One region of the Massilia sp. P2_C2 genome, then DNA from elsewhere that is predicted to be linked to it. Evidence: predicted binding sites of a transcription regulator. Region 1 holds the regulator's gene; the other holds the start of a gene.
What was found. Region 1 encodes HrcA, which represses chaperone genes, less so after heat shock. Its sites were predicted from a motif close to TTAGCACTCNNNNNNNNNGAGTGCTAA; they were not measured.
Positions count from the first base shown of each region.

Region 2: the regulator HrcA is predicted to act here: its motif matches at 1,730-1,756, upstream of groES (co-chaperone GroES).

Region 1 is NZ_JBFUDR010000408.1:755-4,289, reverse strand. Features, by position in the region: gene AC1DYX_RS28205 (HAD family hydrolase) at 1-617, shown strand, start outside; gene hrcA (heat-inducible transcriptional repressor HrcA) at 673-1,686, shown strand; gene fur (ferric iron uptake transcriptional regulator) at 1,703-2,131, opposite strand; gene AC1DYX_RS28190 (outer membrane protein assembly factor BamE) at 2,338-2,955, shown strand; gene dapB (4-hydroxy-tetrahydrodipicolinate reductase) at 2,952-3,535, shown strand, end outside.
Region 2 is NZ_JBFUDR010000014.1:4,512-8,046, forward strand. Features, by position in the region: gene lgt (prolipoprotein diacylglyceryl transferase) at 1-79, shown strand, start outside; gene AC1DYX_RS03135 (EVE domain-containing protein) at 173-637, opposite strand; RNA gene ssrS (6S RNA) at 712-893, opposite strand; gene AC1DYX_RS03145 (cell division protein ZapA) at 938-1,249, opposite strand; gene AC1DYX_RS03150 (hypothetical protein) at 1,246-1,473, opposite strand; gene groES (co-chaperone GroES) at 1,846-2,136, shown strand; gene groL (chaperonin GroEL) at 2,169-3,535, shown strand, end outside.

The sequences.
Region 1 (3,535 bases):
GGTTGCGCGAGCACGCGCCGCGCGTGGCCGAGCGCTTCACCATCGACACCCTGCGCCAGGCGCGCCTGGAACTGCTGGCGCGCAAGCCCGAATTTCACCTCGACCTGGGCAAGCTGCGCCAGGCCGGCCTGCTGGCCGCGTTCCAGGAAGCGGGCGAGAATGCCGCCAAGGTCGAGCATGCGATGGCGCAGTTCTTTGCCGCGCGTAACGCCGTGGTCCCGTACGACGATGTGCTGCCGGGCCTGCTGCGCCTGAAGAACCGGGTGCTGGTCGGTTCGATTTCGAACGGCAATGCCGACCTGCGCACGATCGGCCTGGCGCACCATTTCAAGGTGTCGGTGGCTGCGCCCCAGTTCGGCGTGGCCAAGCCCGAGGCGGCGATCTTCCTGGCCGCCTGCAGAGAACTGGGCGTGGCGCCCGAGGATGCGGTCTATGTCGGCGACGACGTGCTGCTCGACGTGCGGGGCGCCCAGCGCGCGGGCCTGCGCGCCGTGTGGATGAACCGCACGGGTTCCACGAAGCACCTGGAGCACGAGGTGGTGCCGGATGCGATCGTACGCGACTTCGACGAACTGCTCGACTGGCTCAAGCGCGAGCACGACGAGATGCGGGCATGACGCACAAGCGGCGATCGAACGTGCATAATGACAGAAATGAAACCCGTTTTTAGCCATGCAACTCGATAATCGTGCACAAACCCTGCTGAAGGCCTTGGTCGAGCGCTACATCGCCGACGGCCAGCCGGTCGGTTCGCGCGCGCTGTCGAAGATCTCCGGCCTCGACCTCTCGCCGGCCACGATCCGCAACATCATGGCCGATCTCGAGGAAATGGGCTATGTCGCCAGCCCGCACACGTCGGCCGGCCGGATTCCCACGCCGCGCGGCTACCGCCTGTTCGTCGACACCTTGCTGACCGTGCAGCAGATCGACGAGAACGCCGTCGAGGCCGGCATGCGCCTGCCCGCGCACCAGCCGCAGAAAGTGATCGCCAACGCGGCCCAGGTGCTGTCGTCGCTGTCGCAGTTTGCCGGCGTCGTCCAGAGCCCGCGGCGTGAATCGGCGTTCCAGCAGATCGAATTCCTGCGCCTGTCGGAAAAGCGCATCCTGCTCGTGATCGTCGATCCGCGCGGCGACGTGCAGAACCGGCTGCTGCTGACCGACGTCGATTATTCGCCGACGCAGCTGATCCAGTCGGCGAATTACCTGAACCAGCATTTCGCCGGCCTGTCGTTCGACGAGGTGCGCACGCGCCTGACGGGAGAACTGCGCCAGCTGCGCGACGACATGGGCCGCCTGATGCAGGCGGCGGTCGAGGCCGGCAGCGAGGCGCTGGCCGAGACGGACGACATGGTCATTGCCGGCGAGCGCAACCTGCTGTCCGTGGCCGACCTGTCTTCCAACATGAGTTCGCTGCGCCAGCTGTTCGAGATGTTCGAGCAGAAGACGGGCCTGATGCAGCTGCTGGACGTGTCGAGCCGGGCCGGCGGCGTGCAGATCTTCATCGGCGGCGAATCGAAGCTCGTGCCGATGGACGAGATGAGCGTCGTCACCGCGCCGTACGAAGTGAACGGCAAGATCGTCGGTACCCTCGGCGTCATCGGCCCCACGCGCATGGCCTACGAGCGGGTGATCCCGATCGTCGACATCACGGCCAAGCTGCTGTCGAGCGCACTGAGCCAACCCTGACGATAGCGGATGCGGATCAATGCCGGTGCGGGCAATCCGTCTTCTGGCAATGACCGTAGATGGCGAGGGCGTGCTCGGCGATCTTGAAGCCGCGTTCGCTGGCGATCTTCTGCTGGCGGCTTTCGATCTCGTCGTCGTAGAACTCTTCCACGTGGCCGCAGTCAAGACAGACGAGGTGGTCGTGGTGCGAGCCGGCGTTCAGCTCGTAGATTGCCTTGCCGGTTTCAAAATGATTGCGGTTCAACAGGCCAGCCTGCTCGAACTGGGTCAGCACCCGGTAGACGGTAGCCAGACCCACGTCCATGTTCTCGTTCAGCAGGGTCTTGTACACGTCTTCCGCCGTCAGGTGCCGCACCGCGCTGTTCTGGAAAATTTCCAGGATTTTCAGGCGCGGCAAGGTCGCTTTCAGGCCGCTGGCCTTCAGGTCGGTAGGATTGTTACTCATGTTTTGTTACTCGGATATGGGCGGAGTGCTTTATGATATAGCGTTTTACAAGCTCCCGCTCACTCGTAAGCCCGCCAACCTGCTGCGCGTTGCGGTTCCAGCCTGCGATGCTCGCTGTACGTCTTGTACAGCTGCGCTTCTCGGCCGTAACCGCTGCCGCTCGCGACGGTTGACGGACTTCCGGCGATTGATTTTTAAGGTCAGATATGCGCATTAAAGCCGTTTTACATCGTTCCCACGCGCGGGCAGCGCTCGTGGCCGGGCTCGCCTGCATGACGCTGGCGGTCTCCGGCTGTGCGTCCTGGCGCAACCAGACCAAGCCGGCGGAACCGGTGAGCACCGCCCCGGCCGCGGTCGCCGCCGATGCCAGCAAGTCCGCGGCAATCGCGAATTCCGGCGCGCAGACCACGACCGTCACCAAGCTGCAGAAATTCCTCTGGATCTTCTCGCCCTACCGTCCGGACATCCAGCAGGGCAACTTCGTCTCGCAGGAAATGTTGAACCAGCTGAAGGTCGGCCAGACCCGCGACCAGGTTAAATTTATCCTCGGCACCCCGCTGCTGATGGATGCCTTCCACGCCGACCGCTGGGACTATCCGTTCTACCTCGCGCGCGGCAACGGCGAACTGACCACCAGCCGCGTCACGGTGTATTTCAAGGATGATAAGGTCGACCACTTCGACGGTGGCAACCTGCCGACGGAACGCGAGTACATCAATCGCCTGATCGGTATCTCGAAATACGAAACGAAGTCCGAAGAGGAATCGCTGGACGAACTGAAACGCAAACGTGACGAAGCCGCCAAGGGCGGAGGACAACAATGACTCAACTGAAAATCGCCGTTGCCGGCGCCAGCGGCCGCATGGGCCGCATGCTGATCGAAGCCATCGCCGCCGCACCGGACGCCCGGCTCGCCGGCGCCCTCGACCGCGAAGGCAATCCGTTCATCGGTTCCGATGCCGGCGCGTTTTCCGGCCAGCTGACCGGCGTCGTGATCCAGTCCGACCTCGACAAGGGCCTGGCGGACGCCGATTACCTGATCGACTTCACGCGTCCGGAAGGCACGCTGAACCATCTGGAATACTGCGCGGCCCACGGCATCAAGATGATCATCGGCACCACCGGTTTCGATGACGCCGGCAAGGCCGCCATCCGCGCCGCCGCCGACAAGACCGCCATCGTGTTCGCCCCGAACATGAGCATCGGCGTGAACGTCACGATGAAGCTGCTGGAAATGGCGGCCAAGAATTTCTCTGAGGGCTATGACATCGAGATCATCGAAGCCCACCACCGCCACAAGGTCGACGCCCCGTCCGGCACGGCGCTGAAGATGGGTGAGGTGATCGCCGACGCCCTCGGCCGCGACCTGAAGGACTGCGCCGTCTACGGCCGCGAAGGCGTGAC
Region 2 (3,535 bases), on a different contig from region 1:
GCTGCCGATGATCGTGGCCGGCATCATCATGCTCGGGTGGGCGTATTCGGGCGCGAACAAGCGGACCGTGCACGCGTGATGTAAACGGTCCACCGGCGTAACGCGTGGGCACGGGGTGCCCACCTACGATCATCGAACCGCGTAGGGTGGGCACCCCGTGCCCACCATGCCGTCACGCGACGCTCATTAACTCCAACACCTTGTCCCACTGCCCCTGCGTCACCGGCGAGATGGACAACCGGCTGCCCTTCTGCAGCAGCACCATGTCTTCCAGCTCCGGCACCCCACGCATGTCGGTCAGCGGCAGATAACGCCCCTCCGCCACCGCCGTTACGTCGACGGAAATCCAGCGCGGCTGCTCGCGCGTGGCCTTCGGATCGAAATAGTGACTCGCCGGGTCGAACTGCGACGCATCCGGATACGCTCCACTGGCCACGCGAGCGATGCCCGCCACGCCCGGCACCGCGCAGCTGGAGTGGTAGAACAGCACGCCGTCCCCGACCTGCATCTGGTCGCGCATGAAGTTGCGGGCCTGGTAGTTGCGCACGCCGAACCAGGCGACCGTCCTGCCGGGCGCGGCAAGCACGTCGGCGAAGCTCACTTCGTCGGGTTCGGATTTCATCAGCCAGTAACGCATGCGCGGGACTCCCTCGACACGAAAGCACAAATAAAAAAGCGGCTGCGCACGTATCGTACGCAGCCGCTTCGGAATATATCCCCGCCTGTGCCGTTTTTGCCGGCATCCCGAACCTGAACGGCTCAAGGTGGTCGCAGTCAGTTCAATTTCGGGTTCGTCGGACTAGCGACGATCGCGCCCACCAAACATGTCCCACAACCTATGCGAAAGAATGGTTCAAGGAATATATGGCAAATCTCGAACACCGCAGGGTAGACGGCAGTTTACTACGATGAACCGGTATGTCAAACGTTTTTGGTCTCACGCCAGGTTTTCCTTGGGCGACAGGGCGGCATCCAACACCGTGTGCATGGCGTCCAGTTTCTGCTTGACTTCGAGGATCGTCAGGTCCGACAGCGGACCTTGCGGCGCCTTCACGGACAGGAATTCGGCCGCCACCGACAGCGCCGCCATGACGGCGATGCGGTCCGTGCCCTTGACCTTGCCGGAATCGCGCAGCGCGCACATTTTTCCGTCGAGGTAGGCCACCGCTTCGCGCAGGGTCCGTTCTTCGCCGTCGCGGCAGGCCAGGCGATACGGCTGGCCCATGATGTTCACGTCGAGCTGGATCATTGCGCGGCCTCGGCGTCGTCAATGGTTTCGGGAGCGGGTTCGAGATGCGCCAGCAAGGCTTCCACACGCTGCTGGGCCGCGATCAGCCGGTTCTTGAAGTCGACGTTTTCCGCGCTGAGCAAGGCATTCGCCTGACGCAGCAGATAGTTCTCGCTGCGCAGCGCCTGGGTCAACTGGGCGAGCCGGTCGATCTTATCGGAGAGGTCTTGGAATTCGGAAATCATCCATTACTATAGGATCGACTTGAAATTTTCGTCAACAGGCGCGCACTCGCGTGCGCGACCGCCCTCCGATCGTGCGCCGCCCCGCACTGGATCGGTGCTAGGCTCATATGCTTATGCGTTCACCAACCGCTGCCCGGCCACCCGGGCCGCGCGTCTCCGCATTGCGCCAGGTCGGCCAATCTGATTGCGAAGCCGCAAAAAAGTCCGTCAAAAGCCGAACATTGTGGCTTGAAATGCCAAATTATCGTCCCTATAATTAGCACTCGTTAGTAGAGAGTGCTAACAAACCTTTCTACCCCGCAGCGAGCCGGTCCTGTATTGACCCGCTGTGGATACTGGATTGCCTGTCAAATCAACTACAAGGAGTTTTGCATGAACCTTCGCCCATTGCACGATCGCGTGATCGTGAAGCGTCTCGACCAGGAAACCAAGACTGCATCCGGCCTGATCATCCCCGATGCGGCGGCCGAGAAGCCGGACCAAGGTGAAGTGCTGGCCGTCGGCAACGGCAAAGTGCAAGAGAACGGCAACGTCCGTCCGCTGGAAGTGAAAGTCGGCGACCGCGTCCTGTTCGGCAAGTACTCGGGCCAGAGCGTCAAGGTCAACGGCGAAGAGCTGCTGGTCATGCGCGAAGAAGACATCATGGCCGTCGTGGCCCAGTAATTCAGTCCAAACAGAATACGGAGAAATAAGATATGGCAGCTAAAGATGTAGTGTTCGGCGACGTAGCACGCGCCAAGATGGTCGAGGGTGTCAACATCCTGGCCAACGCAGTCAAAGTCACCCTGGGCCCGAAAGGCCGCAACGTCGTGCTCGAGCGTTCGTTCGGCGCCCCGACCGTCACCAAGGACGGCGTCTCGGTCGCCAAAGAGATCGAACTGAAAGACAAGCTCATGAACATGGGCGCGCAGATGGTCAAGGAAGTCGCATCGAAGACCAGCGACAACGCCGGTGACGGCACCACCACCGCGACCGTGCTGGCACAAGCCATCGTGCGCGAAGGCATGAAGTTCGTTGCCGCCGGCATGAACCCGATGGACCTGAAGCGCGGCATCGACAAGGCCGTCGCCGCCACCGTCGAAGAACTGAAGAAGATCGCCAAGCCGACCACCACTTCGAAAGAGATCGCACAAGTCGGTACCATCTCGGCCAACTCGGATTCGTCCGTCGGCGAGCGCATCGCTGAAGCGATGGAAAAAGTCGGCAAGGAAGGCGTCATCACCGTCGAAGACGGCAAGTCGCTGAACGACGAGCTGGACATCGTGGAAGGCATGCAGTTCGACCGCGGCTACCTGTCGCCGTACTTCATCAACAACCCGGACAAGCAGGTTGCCGTTCACGAGAACCCGTTCGTCCTGCTGTGCGACAAGAAGATCTCGAACATCCGTGACCTGCTGCCGGTGCTGGAGCAAGTCGCCAAGGCCGGCCGTCCGCTGGTCATCGTCGCCGAAGACATCGAAGGCGAAGCGCTGGCGACCCTGGTCGTCAACAACATCCGCGGCATCCTGAAGACCGTCGCCGTCAAGGCTCCGGGCTTCGGCGACCGTCGCAAGGCCATGCTGGAAGACATCGCCATCCTGACCGGTGGCCAGGTCATCGCCGAAGAAGTCGGCCTGACCCTGGAAAAGGTCACGCTGAACGAACTGGGCCAGGCCAAGCGCATCGAAGTCGGCAAGGAAAACACCATCATCATCGATGGCGCCGGTGCCGCCGAAGCGATCGAAGCGCGCGTCAAGCAGATCCGCATCCAGATCGAAGAAGCGACCTCGGACTACGACCGTGAAAAACTGCAGGAGCGCGTGGCCAAGCTGGCCGGCGGTGTTGCCGTGATCCGCGTCGGTGCCGCGACCGAAGTCGAAATGAAAGAGAAGAAAGCACGCGTGGAAGACGCGCTGCACGCCACCCGCGCTGCCGTCGAAGAAGGCATCGTCCCGGGCGGCGGCGTGGCCCTGCTGCGTGCCCGTGCCGCGCTGAACATCAAGGGTGACAACCCCGACCAGGAAGCCGGCATCAAGATCGTCCTGCGCGCGATGGAAGAGCCGCTGCGCATGATCGTCCAGAA